DNA from 4 places in the Promicromonospora sp. Marseille-Q5078 genome. Region 1 is predicted to be linked to each of the others. Evidence: riboswitches for the same ligand, from Rfam matches in the RefSeq annotation. Region 1 holds a riboswitch; each other region holds the start of a gene.
What was found. A riboswitch is a leader RNA that binds a small molecule or an ion and turns the genes downstream of it on or off. The one in region 1 is predicted to bind thiamine pyrophosphate.
Positions count from the first base shown of each region.

Region 1 (4,716 bases):
TGGGCAGGGCGCGGATGCCGAGCCGCTCCAGCAGGCCCCAGATGCCGCCGTCCTCGACGCCCGTCCCGCCGGGCCGCACCGCGACGCGGCGCATCGCCACCGTGGTGAGCCGGGTGCCGGACGCGACCAGCGCGTCCTCGAGCGTCATGAGGTTCGACGCGCCGCCCGTGCCCATGACGAGCCGTGAGCCGACCTCGGTGCCGGCGACGACGAGGGGGTCGTCGTGCGTGACGGTGGTGGTGCCGGTCATGCTTCCTCCTCAGCCGCCCTGGACGGCGGTGACGATCTCGACCCGGTCGCCGGGCGCGATCCGGGTGCCGGCCCACAGGCCGCGGGGGACGACGGCGTCGTTGACGGCGACGGCGATGCCCTGCACCGACCCGTCGGCCACGAACGCGGGGACGAGGGCGGCGACGACGCCCTCGACGCCGTCGCCGTGCGGCCCGTCGAGCGGGTAGGCCTCGCCGTTCACGAGGGCGGTGGGGGCGGTGGGGGCAGCGGTCATCGGGCGGCTCCTTCGGGGAGGCGGGCGGCGGGGGCGGGCGCGAAGCGCCGCGGGTCGGCAGCGGTCACCGCGGGGTCGGGGGCGGGCGCTCCGGTCAACGCGGCGACGACCGCGTCCGCGGTGAGCGGCGCGAGCAGCACGCCGTTGCGCCCGTGCCCGACGGCGGCCAGCAGCCCGGGGGCGGCGGTGGCGCCGACCAGCGGCAGGTTGTCGGGGGTGGCGGGCCGGGCCCGCGGGGTGACCTCGAGGAGGGCGGCCTCGTCGAGGCCGGGCACGAGGGCGCGCGCGTCGCGCAGGAGGGCGAACACGCCGCCGGCCTCGGCCCGTCGGTCGTCCGGGCGCTCCTCGCTGGTGGCGCCGACGACGACCTCGCGGTGCCCGGGCCCGCTGCCGGGGCCGGCCCCGGTGCCCGGGTCCCGCGGAACGACGTACACCGGGCGGCCCTGCACCGTGCCCCGCACCACGTGCGCGAGGGCGAGTGCCGGGCCGGCGTCCAGCCGCAGGGTGATCCCCTTGACGGGCCGCACCGGGACGCGCACCCCGGGCACGCCGGCGAGCAGCGCGGACGGGTCGCCCGTGCCCGTCGCGAGCACCACCGCGCCCGCGGGGTGCCGCGTCCCCGCGTCGTCGTGCACCGCGACGACCCGGCCCGTGACGTCGCGCTCCAGGCGCACGGCGGCGCGGGGGACCAGGGAGCCGCCGAGCGCGGCGCGCAGCGCGGCGTGCGCCCCGCGCGGGTCGACGGCGAGGTCGTCCTCCAGCAGCGCCGCCCCCGCGAGGCGCGGGCCCAGGTACGGCTCGCGGCGGCGCGCGTCGGCCACCGGGAGCTCGGCGGAGGCGAGGCCCCACCCGCGGTGCAGCGCGAGCACGCGGCGCAGCAGGGCGAGGTCGTCGGCGTCGTACGCGACGGCGAGGGAGCCGGCGCGCAGCAGCGGCACGTCGTGGCCCGCCGCCGCGGCGAGGTCGGCGGCGAAGGCCGGCCAGCGGGCGGCGGACGCGAGGTTGAGCCGGGTGAGCTCCCGCTCGCCGAAGTCGGCCTCCGCGACGGCCGCGAGCATCCCCGCGGCCGCGCGGGTGGCGCCGTCGCCGGGGGCCGGGTCGAGCACGGTCACCGACAGGCCGGCGCTCGCGGCGCGCCACGCGACGGCGAGGCCGACGATCCCGCCGCCGACCACGACGACGTCGGCGGGGCGGGTGTCGCGGACCGTACGGTCGGACGTGGGCATCTGCGCTCCCTTCGCTGGCATGACCCAGATCAGGTTCGACGGTCGGCGGCTCGCGCCCTCTCAGCCCCGAGCGGGGCTCCCGTGCCCGGCCACTGTAACGCGGGCGGTGGTTACGCTGGCCGGCGTGACCACGACCGACGCCGCCGTCGCCCCCGAGGCGGCGCGCGCCCGCCTCGCCGCCGCCCGCCTGTACCTGTGCACCGGCGCCCGCGAGGAGCGCGGCGACCTGGAGGACTTCCTGCACGCGGCGCTCACGGGCGGGGTGGACGTCGTCCAGCTGCGCGACAAGACCCTGGACGTCGCGCGCGAGCTCGAGCTGCAGGAGGTCGTGGCCCGCGTGGCCGCCGAGCACGGCGCGCTGTGGGCCGTGAACGACCGGGCGGACGTCGCCGGGCTGACGGGGGCGCCCGCCGTGCACATGGGGCAGCGGGACCTGCCCGTGCCCGCCGTGCGCTCGCTGCTCGGCCCCGGCCCGGTGCTGGGCCGCTCGACGCACTCCGCCGCGCAGGCCGCCGACGCCGAGGCCGACCCCGACGTCGACTACTTCTGCGTGGGCCCGCTGTGGGCCACCCCCACCAAGCCGGGGCGGTCGGCCGTCGGGCTCGACCTGCTCCGCGAGGTCGCCGCGACCCGCCCCGCCACCCCGTGGTTCGCCATCGGCGGCGTCGACGCCGAGCGGCTGGGCGCGGTGCTCGACGCCGGTGCCTCGCGCGTCGTCGTCGTGCGGGCGATCACGCAGGCGCCGGACCCGGAGCGCGCCGCGCGCGAGCTGCGGGAGCGGCTCGGCTGACCGCGCCGAGCCGGACGGGGTGTTCTCCCCATCCCGGGCGGTACCGCCCGGGGGTGTCGTGTGCCACAGTGGGCCGGCCCTGCTCCGGACGCCCGGGGCGCCCACGCCCCGAGCCCAGGAGACGCCCATGTCCGCACGCCCCCGCACCGCCGCGCTGCTGCTGGCCGGAGCGCTCCTCGTCCTGTCCGGCTGCACGGGAGGCGACGCCGACGCCCCGGGCGGGGCGGCGACCGGGTCGTCCGATGGGGTGCAGGACGCCGCAGGCCCGGGGACGGCGACGGTGGCCGACCAGGTGATGGCCGAGCAGACGATCGCCACCCCGCACGGCGGCGGGGACGCCTGGGGCGGCGAGGTCACGGTGACCCTGCGGTCGGTGGAGGTCGCCGGCGGGACGACGACGGTCCGCTGGGCGCTGCGCTGGGACGACGACGAGGCGCCCGCCGACGCCGGCGCGAGCTACTACGACCTGGGCGTCGAGCCCAGCACCACGGTCACCGATCGCGAGGGGCTCAAGGCGTACAAACCGTTCTGCACCGAGGGCGCGTGGCAGGAGGACACCGACGAGCCGGTGAAGGCGAGCCTCGCGCAGCAGCGGTGCCGGGCGTCGATGCTCGTGTCCCCGCTCGAGAACATCACCTTCACGTTCCCCAACCACGGCACGATCGAGGTCTCCGCCGTGCTGCCCGCCCCGGAGGGCGAGCCCGCGTCGGTCGACGTCCTCCCCGGGGAGGGGCTGCCGCTGTTCACCGGCGCGACGGTGACCTACGCCGACGGCGGCGCCGAGTGACCGCCCGCGCCGCGGCCGCCGTCGCGCTGGCGGCGGGCCTCGTGGTGGGGCTCGGCGGCACGGCGCCCGGGGTGACCGCCGACCCGGAGCGGGTGCGGGAGGCCCAGGAGGCCCTCGGCGAGGAACAGGCCAGGGTCGAGGGGGCGGACGTGACCGCCGCGATGGCGGCCGACGCGACGTTCGACCTCCGCGCCGCCGACGGGACGTTCCCGCTGCGCCCGGAGGACTCCACGGTCGTGCTCGAGCGGCAGCGCGAGGAGAAGGACGACACGGTGGTCACGCTCACCTCCGACCTGCTGTTCGAGTTCGGCGAGGCCGCGCTGACGCCCGCGGCGGAGGAGGCCGTCGCGGCGCTCGCGGCCGACGTGCCGCAGGACGCGACCGTGCACGTCGACGGGTACACCGACTCCGTCGGCTCGGACGCGTTCAACCGCCGGCTGTCGAGGCAGCGGGCGGCCGCGGTCGCGGACGTGCTCGGCGGGGAGCGACCGGACCTGACGCTGAAGGTCGAGGGTCACGGCGAGGCCGACCCGGTCGCCGAGAACGAGGTGTCCGGCGAGGACAACCCCGCCGGGCGGGCGCTGAACCGGCGCGTCGAGGTGACCTACCCGACGCGGTGACGGGGCAGAATGGCCGGTGGCGCGCGGCTAGGATGACCCGGTGACGTCTCCCGCCACCGACTCCCTCCGCCCTGTCCTGGTCGTCGACTTCGGCGCCCAGTACGCCCAGCTCATCGCGCGCCGCGTGCGCGAGGCGAGCGTCTACTCCGAGATCGTGCCGCACACGGCCACCGTGGAGCAGATGCTGGCCAAGGACCCGGCGGCGATCATCCTGTCGGGCGGGCCGTCGTCGGTGTACGCCGCGGGCGCGCCGTTCGTCGACCCGGCCCTGTTCGAGGCCGGGGTGCCGGTGCTCGGCATCTGCTACGGCTTCCAGGCGATGGCGCAGGCGCTGGGCGGCACGGTCGCCCAGACGGGCCAGCGCGAGTACGGCGGCACCGAGGTCGAGGTCGGCGAGGCCGGCGTGCTGCTCTCGGGCACCCCGGACCACCAGACCACCTGGATGAGCCACGGCGACTCCGTGCACGCCGCGCCCGAGGGCTTCGAGGTGCTCGCCACGTCGTCCGGCTCGCCCGTCGCCGCGTTCGAGGACACCGGCCGCCGCCTGTACGGCGTGCAGTGGCACCCCGAGGTCAAGCACTCCGCCCACGGCCAGGCCGTGCTCGAGCGCTTCCTGTACGAGGGCGCCGGGCTGAAGCCCGACTGGACGCCCGGCAACGTCATCGCCGACCAGGTCGCCGCGATCCGCGCGCAGGTCGGCGACGCCCGCGTCATCTGCGCGCTCTCCGGCGGCGTCGACTCGGCCGTGGCCGCGGCGCTCGTCCAGGAGGCCGTGGGCGACCAGCTCA
Region 1 is NZ_JBNPQG010000001.1:1,306,611-1,311,326, forward strand. It holds gene ACQFYA_RS06035 (thiazole synthase) at 1-250, opposite strand, end outside; gene thiS (sulfur carrier protein ThiS) at 260-505, opposite strand; gene thiO (glycine oxidase ThiO) at 502-1,731, opposite strand; TPP riboswitch at 1,721-1,824, opposite strand; gene thiE (thiamine phosphate synthase) at 1,847-2,521, shown strand; gene ACQFYA_RS06055 (hypothetical protein) at 2,649-3,308, shown strand; gene ACQFYA_RS06060 (OmpA family protein) at 3,305-3,928, shown strand; gene guaA (glutamine-hydrolyzing GMP synthase) at 3,969-4,716, shown strand, end outside.

Region 2 (4,716 bases), 150 kb from region 1:
CGCCGATCGGCAACGGTCTGGACCCGACGACGGACGTCGCGCCCGGCGACGTCGTCGAGGTCGTCGCGGGATACGACGACAACGCCAACCCCGTGACGGGCTGCGAGCAGGCGTCACCCGGCTCGGGCGACTGCGTCGCGGGCGCCGGCACCAACTTCGCGCTCGCCTACCAGCAGCCGTCGCTGGACGCGCCCTACGCCCGCGACCCGGGCTGGAAGCCCGACGGCGCGGACGGCACCACGCACGCCAGCGACGTCAGCGCGCGCGTGACCTCGGGCCACAAGCTCGTCGTGGCGCAGGTGCAGGGCGAGTGGCTCGGCGTGTGGTGGGCCGGTTCGCTGGCCTGGATCCACAACCCGGCCGACCGGCCCGTCGTCGTGCCCAGCACCGGGCAGACCGTCACGGTGAGCGGGGACGAGGCGGCCGCGATCTACGGCCGCGCGTACCCGGAGGCCGCGGCGTACCAGCCCTACCCGGGCATCGCCCCGCAGGCCGTCACGCCCATCGAGTACACGATCGGCACCGACCAGAGCTACGTGGTGTCCGACGATGACGTGTCGACCGACTACTACCGGGCGGTCTCGTTCGACGGGTCGGCACCCGACGACCGGACGGACGTCCGGGGCGACGACGCGTACTACCAGCTCTGGTACGCGCACCGGCAGGTGTTCACCCGCGCCGCCGACGTCGTCCTGCACGACCCGGTGGTCACCGACGTCGAGGGGCCGAGCATCGAGGGGAAGGCGAAGATCGGCCGCACGCTCACCGTCGACCCGGGGGAGTACCTGCCGGACTCGCGGCACCTCCGCGTCGAGGTGCAGTGGCTGCGCGACGGCGAGCCCGTGCGCGGCGCGGACGGCAGGCGCTACCACCTCACCGGCCGCGACCGGGGCGCCGACATCTCGGCCGAGGTGACCGTCTCCGCCCGCGGGTACACGTCGGCGACGTTCGTCTCCGACCCCGTCGGTCCGGTGCGTTCGCACTGACGCCGAGCCGTCGGTCGAGCCTGTCGAGACCCGCGAGGTAGTCCGGATCTCGCCGAGGTAGTGGACTGGACCACTACCTCGGCGAGATCTGGACTACCTCGCGGGGATCTGGACTACCTCGGCAGGCTGTGAACTACCTCGGCAGCTCGGTCTCGACGGGCCCGACCGGCGAGGGGTCACCAGTTGGGCGTGGCGCCCGGGACGTTCCGGGGCAGCGTCACCTGGTGCGGGTGGATGACGTACGTCAGGCCGTCGGTGGAGGTCTGCCAGACGCGCTCGAAGTTCTCGCGCGTGTAGACGTTCCGCACGTCGGCGTCAGTGGCCTTGTTGGGGTCGTTGATGACCGGGTCGCCGTCGGCGGTGAAGCCCACGATGGTCACGAGGTGGCCGTTGGTGCCGTACCCGGCCTCGGGCATCTCCTCCTCGGCGAACCTGATCGACACGACCAGCGGGATGCCCGCCGCGACGAACCGCTCCGCCTCGGCCAGCGACCGCAGCCGCGTGACGAACGACTCGAGCCCGTACCGGTGCGCGTACGCCGTGTTGAACGGCCAGTTGCCCGCGCCCTCGTACGTGTAGTCCCACGCGCCGATCGCGGCGTGGTCCACCTGCGGGTCGCCGTTCGGCGCCACGATGTCCGCGAGCTCCGCGGCGGGCACCTGGTGCTTGCGGCCGTAGGAGTACTGGATCATCGTGGTCGACGTCGGCGAGCACCACACCTGGCCGCCGCCGCCGAACTCCGGGTACTCGCCGATGTGGACGAGCTGCGAGTAGCCGGGCACGTCGAGCTCCACGGCGCGCCCGAGCGTGAAGTCGCTGGTGCCCGTGTAGGCGGACGTGGGCAGGTACTCGTTGGTCATCGTCGTCACGCCGGCCAGCCGCGGGGTCGCCGTCGACCCGGCCGGCCGGTACAGGGTGACGCGCGTCTGGAACGCCTCGGGCTCGCGCCCTGTGCGGGCGACGAACGTGTCGGTGGACAGGGCGGCGTCGTCGTCGCTCTGCCCGTCGACGGAGGTGCGGTGGATGTCGCCCACGGAGCCGTCGGCGGGCGCGAAGTCGTCCCCGGACGCCCAGCGCCCCATGACGAACCACGTGGTCCACGCGCCGTCGGCCTTGCGGCCCCGGAACTCGGTCTCGACCCACGTGCCGGTGGGGGTGGTGGCGTTCCACGAGGTCACGGACTCGTCCAGCGCGTACCCGGTCTCGACGACCGGCGAGGTCCAGGTGCCCGTCTCGTACGCCACGGCGGACCCGTCGCCGAACGGGTCGGTGTAGTCGGTGGTCGGCCCGCCGGAGCCGCGCACGACGAGCGTGCCGCCGGCACCGGGGCGCAGGTTCTCCCAGGTGCCGCGGCGCAGATCGGCGACGCCGTCCCAGTGCGTGGTGGTGATCTTGTTGCCGGTCGGCTCCTGGTCCTGCGACGGCGACGCGCCGGCCGCGCCCGCCGTCGGCGCGATCACCGCTCCCGCTGCCAGGGCTGCCGTCGTCGCTCGCATCAAGCTCCTTCGCGCCATGCCTGTCATGGGTCCCTCCCCGGGACGGGGGCGGTGGACGGTCCCCACCGCCCTGATGGCGAAGACTTTCCCAGATCCTGTGGCCCGTGTCACGACTTTGCGTGCGCGGGCCTCGGCCCGGTGCTAGCGTGACCGGCGATCCCACGGGTGCCCTCGCAAGGGCTGAGATCGGGCTGATGCGGCCCGGACCGTCGAACCTGACCGGGTCATGCCGGCGTAGGAAGTTGGAGAAACAGATGCACACTGCACCGTCGCGCGCGCTCGCCCACCTCGACCGGGACGGGATCCGCGTCCCGGTCACCGAGATCCGGCTGGCGCCCTCACCCGACGGCACCCCCAACCCGCCGGTCCGCGTCTACCGGACGCAGGGCCCGGGCGGCGACCCCACCCGCGGCATCGCGCCCCTGCGGGAGCCGTGGATCGAGGCCCGCGGGGACACCGGGACGTACGCCGGCCGGGCGCGCGACCTCGCCGACGACGGCCGGGGCGCCCGGCGCCGGGGTGCGGCGTCGGCGGAGTGGCGGGGCGAGGCGCGCCCGCCGCGCCGGGGCCGCGAGGGCGCCGTCGTCACGCAGATGGCGTACGCCCGGCGGGGCGAGGTCACCGCCGAGATGCGCTTCGTCGCGCTCCGCGAGGGCGTCGACGTCGAGCTGGTCCGCAGCGAGGTCGCCGCGGGCCGCGCGATCATCCCGGTCAACGTCAACCATCCGGAGTCGGAGCCGATGATCATCGGCCGGGCGTTCGCGGTGAAGGTCAACGCGAACATCGGCAACTCCGCCGTGCACTCCTCGATCGCGGAGGAGGTGGAGAAGCTGGAATGGGCCACCCGCTGGGGCGCGGACACGGTGATGGACCTGTCCACCGGCGACGACATCCACACCACGCGGGAATGGCTGCTGCGCAACTCCCCGGTCCCCATCGGCACGGTGCCGATCTACCAGGCGCTGGAGAAGGTGGACGGCGACGCGTCCCGGCTGAGCTGGGAGGTGTACCGGGACACGGTGATCGAGCAGTGCGAGCAGGGCGTGGACTACATGACGGTGCACGCGGGCGTGCTGCTGCGCTACGTGCCGCTCACGGCCGACCGCGTCACCGGCATCGTCAGCCGGGGCGGGTCGATCCTGGCCGGGTGGTGCCTGGCGCACCACGAGGAGAACTTCCTGTACACGCACTTCGACGAGCTGTGCGAGATCTTCGCGCGGTACGACGTCGCGTTCTCGCTCGGCGACGGCCTGCGGCCCGGGTCGCTCGCGGACGCCAACGATGCCGCCCAGTTCGCCGAGCTCGACACCCTGGCGGAGCTGACCCGGCGCGCGTGGGCGCACGACGTCCAGGTGATGGTCGAGGGCCCCGGGCACGTGCCGCTGCACCTGGTGCGCGAGAACGTGGAGCGCCAGCAGGAGCTGTGCGACGGGGCGCCGTTCTACACGCTCGGGCCGCTCGTCACGGACATCGCTCCCGGCTACGACCACATCACCTCGGCCATCGGCGCGACGGAGATCGCGCGGTACGGCACGGCGATGCTCTGCTACGTCACGCCCAAGGAGCACCTCGGCCTGCCGGACCGCGACGACGTGCGCACGGGCGTGGTGACGTACAAGATCGCGGCGCACGCGGCGGACGTCGCCAAGGGGCACCCGGGCGCGCGCGACCGTGACGACGCGCTGAGCAAGGCCCGGTTCGAGTTCCGGTGGCGCGACCAGTTCGCGCTGTCCCTCGACCCGGACCTGGCCGAGGAGTACCACGACGAGACGCTGCCGGCGGAGGCGGCGAAGACGGCCCACTTCTGCTCGATGTGCGGGCCCAAGTTCTGCTCGATGCGCATCTCGCAGGACATCCGCGACGAGTTCGGCGGCGCGGCCGCCCAGGCGGAGCGCGTGGGACCGGAGGCGGCCGCGGCCGGCATGGCGGCGAAGTCGGCCGAGTTCCGGGCCGCCGGGGGAGAGGTCTATCTCCCGACGCCGACGGTGCGCTGACCCGGCCGGCCGTGGGCGGGACGTGTGTGAGATGACTCTCGCCGCGTCCCGCCCACATGCCGGACCTTGCGATTGCGCTGGGTTTTAGGGATACCTAAGTTAGGCCAGGCTGACCTAAGTGGAACGGGTCGGCCCTGCCTACCTCCGAGGAGCGACCCGACGATGCCCACACCCCTGCCCGTCCACGGGACGTCGCCCGGCGCGCTGCTGCGGGGCGACACGGCGGCCGACTACGCCGTC
Region 2 is NZ_JBNPQG010000001.1:1,156,107-1,160,822, forward strand. It holds gene ACQFYA_RS05275 (N-acetylmuramoyl-L-alanine amidase) at 1-986, shown strand, start outside; gene ACQFYA_RS05280 (C39 family peptidase) at 1,163-2,482, opposite strand; TPP riboswitch at 2,636-2,740, shown strand; gene thiC (phosphomethylpyrimidine synthase ThiC) at 2,737-4,476, shown strand; gene ACQFYA_RS05290 (pyridoxal phosphate-dependent decarboxylase family protein) at 4,639-4,716, shown strand, end outside.
Region 2: it holds a riboswitch for thiamine pyrophosphate, as region 1 does, so the genes downstream of both, thiC (phosphomethylpyrimidine synthase ThiC) here and thiO (glycine oxidase ThiO) in region 1, are expected to answer to the same signal.

Region 3 (4,716 bases), 2.8 Mb from region 1:
AACGCCCGCCACGGTGTCGCGCCGAGGGCCCGGGCCGCCTGCTCGGCGCGCGGGTCGAGGCGCTCCCACATGCCCCCGACCGTGCGCACCACCACCGCGTAGTTGAAGAACACGAGCGCCAGCACGATGCCCGCGAAGCTCTCCTCCAGACCGGCCCAGCCGAGCATGCCGCCGGGCGCGAACAGCGCGCGGAACGCGACGCCCACGACGACGCTCGGCAGCACGAACGGCACGGTCACCAGCCCCCGCACCAGCGTGCGCCCGGGGAACCGGCACCGGTACAGCACGTACGCCCCCGGCAGCCCGAGCAGCACGGACAGCAGCGTGCCGGTGACCGCCTGCGCGAGCGTCTGGCCGACGATCCGCCACGTGCGGCCCTGCGACAGCACCTCCGCGAACCCGGAGAGGTCGAGCTCCCGCCCCGTCGGGGTCTCGGTGAAGAACCCCTGCAGGACGAGCGACGCCACCGGCCAGGCGAAGAAGACCGCGAGGAACCCCAGCGGGAGCACGACGGCGGCGCCCCAGCCGAGCCACGCGCCCCAGCGGTCGGTGCGCCACCGGGCCGCCCGGGAGGCGGGCCGGGACACCGGGTGCGGGGTGGCGCGTGCCGTTGCTCGGGTCACGGTGCGCGTCAGTCGACGACCGTCGCCGTCCACTGCTCGATCCACTCGTCGCGGTGCGCCGCCACGTCGGCGGGCGCCACCTCGAACGGCTCGTCGGCCAGGGGCGCGAACTTCGTCCAGTCGGCCGGGAGCTCGACCCCCGGGTCGGCCGGGTACATGTACATCTGGCCGGGGACGTCGGCCTGGAACTCGCCGGTCGTGAGGAAGTCGACGAGCTGCTTCGCGCCCTCCGGGTTCGCGGCGCCCGCGAGCACGCCCGCGTACTCGACCTGCCGGAAGCACGTGTCGAGCATCGCGCTCGTGGTCGAGGACTTCCCGTCCTTGCTCACCGTGAACGCGGGCGACGTGGCGTACGACAGCGCGATCGGGCGCTGCCCGCCCTCGCCGGCCCCGGAGAAGTCCACGTAGTAGGCGTCCTCCCAGCTCTCCGCCACCTTGACGCCGTTGTCCCGCAGGTCGGTCCAGTAGTCCTGCCACCCGTCCGTACCGAACGCGCCGATGGTCGCGAGCAGGAACGCGAGCCCCGGCGACGACGTGGCGGGGTTGGTGACCACCGTGAGGTCGGCGTACTCGGGCTTCGTGAGGTCCTCGAGCGTGGTCGGCGGCGTCACGCCGTTCTTCTCGAACCAGCCGTCGTCGAGGTTGAGGCACACGTCGCCCACGTCGATCGGCGTCAGCGTCCCGGCGAGGTCGTCGGGCGCGTACGCCGCGACCTTCGGGTCGAGGTCCGCCGGCTGGTACGCGTCGAAGACGCCCGCCTCGACGGCGCGCGAGGCGAACGTGTTGTCCACCCCGTAGACGACGTCGCCCAGCGGCGCGTCCTTCGTCAGCACCAGCTGGTTCACCAGCGTGCCGGCGTCGCCGGGGGCCACCTGCTTCACGGTGAGGCCGGACTCCTTCTCGAACGCGGCCAGCACGTCGTCGGAGACGGCGAACGAGTCGTGGGTCACGAGCGTCACGGTGCTCGAGCTCTCGCCGCCCGCGCCGTCCGACGACGTCCCGCCGCCGCCGCACGCCGCCAGCAGCGGCAGCAGGGCGACGACGGCGGCGCCGGCCGCCGTCCGCCTGGTCCTGTGCGTCATGTGTCCTCCTCAGGCATCGAGAAGGGGGTCCTGCGGGCACCCGGCACCGTCGTGGTGCGGCCGTCCGCAGGGATCGAGAATCCCGACTTCCTCCACCGGTGCTAACCGGGTCAGGTTCGAGGGTCTGCGGCGTTCCGCACTCTCAGCGCCGGTGGCGCTCCCCTGTCGTATCACCACGAGCCTACACACCGGCGCCGCGCTACCGTGGTCCCGTCCGCGTCGGCGGGGTGTGACGTGCCTGACGTGCACCGACGTCCGCGGACGCACGACGCACGACCCCGGCGACCCGGGGAACGAACCGAGGGAGAGCACGTGACGGACACCGAGACGCCGCTCGCGGTGAAGGTCGGCACGGTGGTGCTGACGGTCGCCGCCGGATGGGTCGCGCAGAAGCTCATCGGGGTGGTCTGGGAGAGGACCACCGGGAGCGCGGCCCCGACCAACGTGGACGACGACGAGATCTCGATCATCCAGGCCGTGACGTTCGCCGCTGTCTCGGGCGGGGTCGCGGTGCTCGCGAAGCGGGTCGCACGCCGGGGCGCGGTCCGCGCCGCCGCGCGCTTCGGCCACGGCCACTGACCCGAGCCCGAACCGGGGCCGACCCTGGAAGCCCCCGCGTCAGTGGCTGGCGCGGGGGCGCCGGCGCGCCAGCTGCGCGTCGTGACCGTGCGGGCGGTCCACGGGGTGCACCCCGCCGAGCGCGCGGCTGAGCCGGTCCGCGGCGTCCTGCGCGGGCGGCGCCGCCCGGACCACCTCCGCAGCCGTGACGGCGCCGCGCTCCCCGACGGGTCGCGCGAGCGCCTTCATCACCTGCTCGCCCGCGGACTGCGCGGACACGCCCACCTGCGCCCCGGCGTCCGTCAGCACCTCGGTGGCCACTGACTCGTCCACACCGCAGACGGCCATGATCGCGCCCTTGGCCTGCTCCGCCGAGGCCGCGGCGACGAAGGCGCGCGACACGGCGCGGTGCGCCTCCCGGTCCAGCGCGTCGCGCACCACGGGGCTCGCGTCGATGACGTACCCCACGAGGTGGGTCGTCGAGCCGGCGGCGCCGTGGCGCGCCTGTCCCGTCACGACCACGGTGTGCGTGCGGCCGTGGTCGTCCACGACGCGGTGCCCGCCGGCGAACGGTCTACCGGTCCCGAGCGCGATCGTCGCCGTGCGCGAGAGCCGCTCCCGGTCGTCCGGGTGCATGTGCGCGCGGAGCACGTCCGGCCCCGGCTCGATCGCCCCGGGCTCGCGCCCGAAGATGCGGTAGACCTCGTCCGACCACCACCACGCCCCCGTGGCGACGTCGACGCGGTACTGGCCGACGAGCAGCTGGCTCCCGGCGCCGAGCAGCTCCGCGAGCGCGACGATCTCGCGACGCGGAGGGTCGCTGTGCGTGCTGGGCATCGACATGGGCCACCTCCCAGTGCGGTGCAGCTGGGTCCGGCGTGCAACTCACCTGGCCTCTTCACGGTACCGGGAGGTCGCGACAACGCCACCCCACAGCACGACGTCCGCGGGTGGAATCCCGCGGACGTCGTGCGGCCGGGCCGAGATGTCAGACGGCGGGCGTCGCCGCGGGCGCCTCCACGGCGACGGGCTCGGCCTTCTCGGCCGCGACGGCCTTGCGGTGCTCGCGGAACGAGTAGACGACGGCGGCAGCCCAGCCGAGCGCGATGACCCCGAGGACGAGGCCGCGCACGCCGGCGCTGACCGGGAACGAGTCGAGGCTCAGCAGGGTGCGCACGTTGGTGAGCACGATGATGCCGCCGACGGCGGAGCCGAGGACGCGCGGGGGCACGAGGCGCACGAGCCAGGCGGCGATCGGCGCCGCGATGAGGCCACCGATCAGCAGGGCGAGCGCCCAGGTCGGGTTGATGCCGGCGGTGCCGAGGCCGAAGAGGAACCCGAGGCTCGCGGCGACCGCCACGAAGAACTCGCTGGTGTCGATCGAGCCGATCACCTTGCGGGGCTCCATGCGGCCGCTCGCGAGGATGGCGGGCGTGCCCACCGGGCCCCAGCCGCCGCCGCCCGTGGCGTCCATGAAGCCGGCGACCAGGCCCAGCGGCGTGAGGAACCGCTTGCGCAGCGGCTGACCCAGGCGGTCCGTGCGCAGGCCGCGCAGCGTGAACCGCAGCAGCACGTACAGGCCGAGCCCGAGGAGCAGCAGAGACATCAGCGGCTTGGCGATCTCGGTCGAGAGCCAGGACAGGAACGTCGCGCCCGCGAACGCGCCGACGGCCCCCGGGATCCCGATCTTGAGGACGACCTTCCAGTCCACGTTGCCGAACCGCCAGTGGGACGCGCCCGAGGCGAGCGTCGTGCCGACCTCGGCGAGGTGGACGGTCGCGGACGCGGCCGCGGGGTTGGTACCGATCGCGAGCAGCAAGGTGGTGGACGTGACGCCGTAGGCCATGCCGAGGCTGCCATCGACGAGCTGCGCACCGAGGCCCACGAGGGCCAGCAGGACGAGAGTCCGCACGAGTGTTCCCTCCGTGTCGGCGCGGCAGCGGTTCCGCCGCGACAGATGTCAGGTTACCCGATCGGCCCTATCGGATTCAACGGTATCGAGGGGACGACCGCATGATGAGATTCCGCGACGTCCGGTCGCGGGGCGGCGCACGTCCTCGTGCGCGCCCCGTCAGGCGCGGGAAGCGCCCGCGGTCGTCACGGGTTGAGCCAGGCGGACTCGTCGTCGGTCAGCTGGCGCACCACGTCCGGGAGCTTCCCGGCGGCCAGGTCCGCGAGGGTCACCTGCTCGAGGACCTGGCGCACGTTCACGCGCAGGGCGACCCACACGTGCAGCAGCGAGGCAGCCGCGCCCGTGTACTCGAGGTCGGACGGCCGGGCGTCGCGGACGAACATCAGCGGCCCGTCCACGGCGCGCACCACGTCCGCGACGGTGACCTGGCCGGCCGGGCGGGCCAGGACGTACCCGCCGCCCGCACCGCGCCGGCTCGCGACGATCCCCTCGCGCCGGAGGTCGCTGAGGATCGCCTCGAGGAACCGGTGCGGCACGTCCT
Region 3 is NZ_JBNPQG010000001.1:4,124,035-4,128,750, forward strand. It holds gene ACQFYA_RS18990 (ABC transporter permease) at 1-623, opposite strand, end outside; gene ACQFYA_RS18995 (thiamine ABC transporter substrate-binding protein) at 632-1,705, opposite strand; TPP riboswitch at 1,776-1,879, opposite strand; gene ACQFYA_RS19000 (DUF4235 domain-containing protein) at 2,018-2,284, shown strand; gene ACQFYA_RS19005 (PAS domain-containing protein) at 2,324-3,100, opposite strand; gene ACQFYA_RS19010 (sulfite exporter TauE/SafE family protein) at 3,252-4,175, opposite strand; gene ACQFYA_RS19015 (RrF2 family transcriptional regulator) at 4,361-4,716, opposite strand, start outside.
Region 3: it holds a riboswitch for thiamine pyrophosphate, as region 1 does, so the genes downstream of both, ACQFYA_RS18995 (thiamine ABC transporter substrate-binding protein) here and thiO (glycine oxidase ThiO) in region 1, are expected to answer to the same signal.

Region 4 (4,716 bases), 1.0 Mb from region 1:
TCCCGCCGGAACGGCCCGGGCTCAGCCGACGACGGCCCCCGCGCCGCGGCGCCCCGGGGCGTCGTCCGCGGCGCCGGTCTGGTCGAAGAACGCCAGCTCGTGCTCGCAGGCCTCCTGGAACGCCCGCGCCATCCGGGCCCGCGTGGTCGGCGGGGCGGCCCCGGCGACCCGGCGCAGGATCGCGACGGCCTGCGCCGTGGCCTGCGCGAAGGCGTCGTCCGCGTACGTGCCCAGCCACGCCGAGTACGGGTGGTCCGCGTGGTCCCGGGCGGCGAGGCGCTCCCCCACGTCCTGATAGATCCAGTAGCAGGGCAGGACGGCGGCCACCAGCGTCGCGTAGTCGTCGCCGGCCGCACGCAGGTGCTCCAGGTAGGCCGCGGTCGTCGGGCTGGCGGGCACGTCCTGCGGCTCCCCGCCCAGCCACCGCGTGTGCAGGTCCAGCTCGGTCACGAGCGCGCCGTGCGCGCCGCCCGCCCAGAACGCCTGCTCCGCCCGGGTCGGCGCGAGCTCGCTGGCGCGGGCGAGGCAGCGCGCGTACTCGCGCAGGTAGATCGCGTCCTGCTCCAGGTAGGCGCGGAAGTGCCCGGCACCCAGCGAGCCGTCGCCGAGCGCGCGCACGAACGACAGGTCGTCGATCGCGCCGCGCACGCCCGCCACGTCGTCCCACCACCGGGCGACGAGCTCGTCGCCCGCGCGGTCGTCCCCGGGCGTGGGCCCCGCCGGCCGCGACGCGCCCGGCGGCGTACTGCCCGCCAGGTGGTCCACCGGGCCGTGCCCGCCGCCCACCGCGAGCGCCTCCCCCGCCCGGATGGCCGCCGTCAGCCACGCCTTCGTGCCGCGCAGCGCCTCGGCCCAGTCGCCGGTCCGGACGAACCGCGCCGCGAGCCCGCTGGACAGCGAGCAGCCGGTGCCGTGCGTCGCGCGGGTGGGCACGCGCTCCCCGGCGAGCTCGACGAGCACCCCGTCCGGGCCGACGAGCGCGTCCGGGGCGCCCCCGCCCGCGAGGTGCCCGCCCTTGGCCACGACGAGCACCCCGTGCCGGGCGGCGAGGCGGCGCGCCTGCTCGAGGGCGGCCGGCCAGCCGGGGGCGACCGGCTCCCCGGCCAGGACGGCGAGCTCGGGCAGGTTCGGGGTCACGACGTCGACCTGCCCGAGCATGTCCCGCACGGCGCGCTCCGCCGCCGGGTCGAGGAGCCGGTCGCCGCTGGTGGCCACCATCACCGGGTCCAGCACGACCGCCGGCCGCACGGTGGTCGCCCCCCGCGGCAGGCCGTCGAGCCAGGCGCCCACCGCCTCGGCGACGGGCGCCGAGGCGAGCATGCCGATCTTCACCGCGTCGATCGCCACGTCGTCGGCCACCGCGTCGAGCTGGGCGGCGAGGAACGCGGGCGGCGGCACGTGCACGTCCCGCACACCGTGCGTGTTCTGCGCCGTGAGCGCGGTGAGCGCGGCCATCCCGTACCCGCCGGCCGCGGCGACCGACTTCAGGTCGGCCTGGATCCCGGCACCGCCGGACGGGTCGGAGCCCGCGACCGCGAGCACGCGGGGCCGGCTGGGGACGGCGGCCGACCACGAGGAGCGGGCAGAGGAGCGGGCAGAGGTGCCGGCGCTGCCGGCGGAGCTGTCGTGAGGTGCGCGCGCACTCATGTCGACATCCCTTCGCTAGTGCGAGCTAGATCAGGTTCGACGGGTGTGATCTCAGCGGCCCGACGCCGACCGTGGCCGGCGACGTCGGGTCGCACCCCGTGTCGTCGCGCCACGCTAGCCCAGCGCGGACGACGACGCCGGGCGGGTCCGGCGCGCGCGTCGCGACGGGGGCGGCGGCGGGACGGGAACGGGGACGCGGGCGGGAGGGGGCCGCCGGAGGGCGCGCGATAGGGTGACCCGGTGCCCGTGGTCCTCCGTCGTGCGCGCGAGCTCCTCGTCGCCGGTACGACGCTCAGCATCGCGGCCGCCGCCCACCTCCTGGCCGGCGGCACGCTCCCCGGGGCACCCCTCGCCTGGCTCGTCGTCATGGCCCTCACCGCCCCGCTCGCGGTGTGGACCGCACGCCGCCGGCTCACCCTCCGCCGCCTGCTGCCCGCCATGGTCGCGCTGCAGCTGGTGCAGCACTCCGCCCTGGAGCTCCTCGGCACGACCCGGACGGCCGGTCCGGCCGGGACCGGTGCCGTGGGACTCGCGGGCCACGCGGGCCACGCCGGGCACGACCTGGGGCCCGGCTCCCTGCCGCCCGCGACCGGCACGGCCGCGCACCTGCACCACGCGGACGGGGGCGGTGCAGCGACCTGGATGCTCGCCGCGCACGCCGCGGCCGTCCTCGTCACGGCCCTGCTGCTCGCGGCGGGCGACCGGGCGGCACAGAACGTCCTGACCCACCTGCGGCACGTGGCGGTGCTCGTGCAGGGCCCGCCCGCGCTGCCGGTGCCCCGCCGGGCCGCCGTCGTCACCGGCCGCACCTGGCGTCCCCGGCCCGGGGACGCCGTCCGACGCCCGCCGGTGCGCGGGCCCCCGCTGCTCCAGGCCGCCCTCGTGCGCGCCGCCTGAACCTGCCCCGGTCCGACGTCGGACGGGGGCGGGCCCCTCGTCGTCCCCGACCGTCAGACCCACGGAGCAGACACCCATGCCCACGACCACCCGTTCCTCCCTCCCCCGCGCGCGCCGCCTCGCGGGGGCCGCGGCCCTCGCCGTGCCCGCCCTCGTGCTGGGCGCGGGCGCCGCGTCCGCGCACGTCACCGTGACACCGGACTCGGCAGAGGCCGGCGCATACGCCACCCTGACCTTCAAGGTCCCCAACGAGTCCGCCGACGCGTCCACCACCGCCGTGAAGGTCGACCTCCCGCAGGACTCCCCGTTCACCAGCGTGTCCGTCGAGCCCGTGCCCGGCTGGACCGCGAAGGTCACCCAGGCCCCGCTCGACGAGCCCGTCGAGGTGCACGGCACGAAGGTCACCGAGGCTCCCGCGAGCGTCGAGTGGACCGCCGACGGCCCCGACGCCGCCATCGCCCCCGGGGAGTTCCTCCGCTTCACGGTGTCCGCGGGCGCCGTGCCCGACGGGGTCGACGCCATCTCCCTCCCGGCGACGCAGACCTACTCCGACGGCGAGGTCGTCGCGTGGGACGACGAGACCACCGGCGACGCGGAGCCCGAGCACCCCGCGCCCGTGCTGCAGGTCGTCCCGGCCGCGGGCGACGACGCGCACGGCACGACGTCCGGCACGGCGTCCGGCGCTGCGCAGGCCGCGGGCGACGACGGGAGCGCCGGCGGCGACTCCGACAGCACCCTGCCCCTCGCGCTCGGGGCGGCCGGCCTCGGGCTCGGCCTGGTGGGCGCGGCGACGGGCGTCGCGGCCCTCGTCCGCACGCGCGCCCGGACGGAGCAGCGGTGAGGGCCCGGCCGGCCCTCGCTCGGCGGTGGGCGGCTCGACGGTCGGGGGCTCGGAGGTCGGCCGTCGCGGCCCTCGCCGCGGTGGGCACGCTCGGCCTCGCCCTGGTCGGCGCCGTCGGCGCGGCGGCACCGGCGAGCGCGCACAACGTCGTCGTCGGCACGGCGCCCGCGACGGGCTCGACCGTCACGAAGGCGCCGGAGACGGTGGACGTCACGTTCGACGACGTGGTGCTCAACCTGTCGGCCGACGGCTCCAGCACGGTCGTCACCGTGACGGACCCGGACGGCACCGACCGTGCGACGGGATGCCCCACCTCGCAGGACCGCACGGTGTCCGTGCCGGTGAGCATGGGCGCGGCGGGCGAGTACACCGTCGACTGGCGCATCGTGTCCGCCGACGGCCACCCGACCAGCGGCGAGTTCACGTTCACCTACGACCCGCCCGAGGGCGCCGCGACGAGCGCCCCGCCCACCGGCGGCGCGACGCCCTGCGGCGCGTCCGCCGCGGCGGACGGCGGGACGGGCGCGAGCACCGGCGCCGGGACCAGCACGGGAACGAGCGCCGGGTCGAGCGACGGGGCGAGCGACGGCGGGGCGTCCGAGCTCGCCGTCGTGCTCGGCATCGCCGGCGGCGTCGTCGTGCTCGCGGGCGCGGCCGTGCTCGTGACGCTGCGCGTCGCGCGCCGGCGGGACTGACGCCGGACCGACACCACCGGAGCACCGCGGCGGCGCGGTCCGGCCTCGCGCCCGGCCGCGCCGCCGTCGCGTCCCCGGACGGCGGCGGCGCCGCCTACGATGCCCACCATGGATGCGGGGCAGATCGTCGGGATCGTCACGGGCGTCGTCGTGGTGGTCGTGCTGGTGACGGCCGTGGCCGTCTGGGCGGTCCGCCGCCGGCGTGCCGCGGGCACGCGGGCGCGGGACCGCGAGGCGGAGCTCGAGCGCATGGGCGTCGAGGCCGGCTCCGCGCTCGTGCGCGCCGACGAGCGCGCGCGGCTCGCCGAGGACGAGCTCGCCTTCGCCGTGGCGGAGCTCGGCGAGCGCGAGACGCGCGACCTCGCGCCGACGCTGCGGCGGGCGCGCGAGCGGCTCGGCGAGGCGTTCCACCTCAACCAGCTCCTGCACGACCACGTCCCGGACACCGACCAGCAGCGGCACGAGTGGTCGGCGCGCATCGTCGACCTGTGCCGCTCGGCCGGCGCCTCGCTGGACGAGCTCGACTCGGGCCTCGCGAGCCTGCGGCAGACCGTCCGCGCGACGCCCGACGTCGTCGCCCGCGTGGACAAGGAGCTCGCCCGCGTGCGCGAGAGCATCCCCGGCGCGCGCGCCGAC
Region 4 is NZ_JBNPQG010000001.1:2,314,355-2,319,070, reverse strand. It holds gene ACQFYA_RS10720 (bifunctional hydroxymethylpyrimidine kinase/phosphomethylpyrimidine kinase) at 22-1,647, opposite strand; TPP riboswitch at 1,638-1,756, opposite strand; gene ACQFYA_RS10715 (hypothetical protein) at 1,888-2,544, shown strand; gene ACQFYA_RS10710 (YcnI family copper-binding membrane protein) at 2,621-3,385, shown strand; gene ACQFYA_RS10705 (copper resistance CopC family protein) at 3,382-4,080, shown strand; gene ACQFYA_RS10700 (hypothetical protein) at 4,189-4,716, shown strand, end outside.
Region 4: it holds a riboswitch for thiamine pyrophosphate, as region 1 does, so the genes downstream of both, ACQFYA_RS10720 (bifunctional hydroxymethylpyrimidine kinase/phosphomethylpyrimidine kinase) here and thiO (glycine oxidase ThiO) in region 1, are expected to answer to the same signal.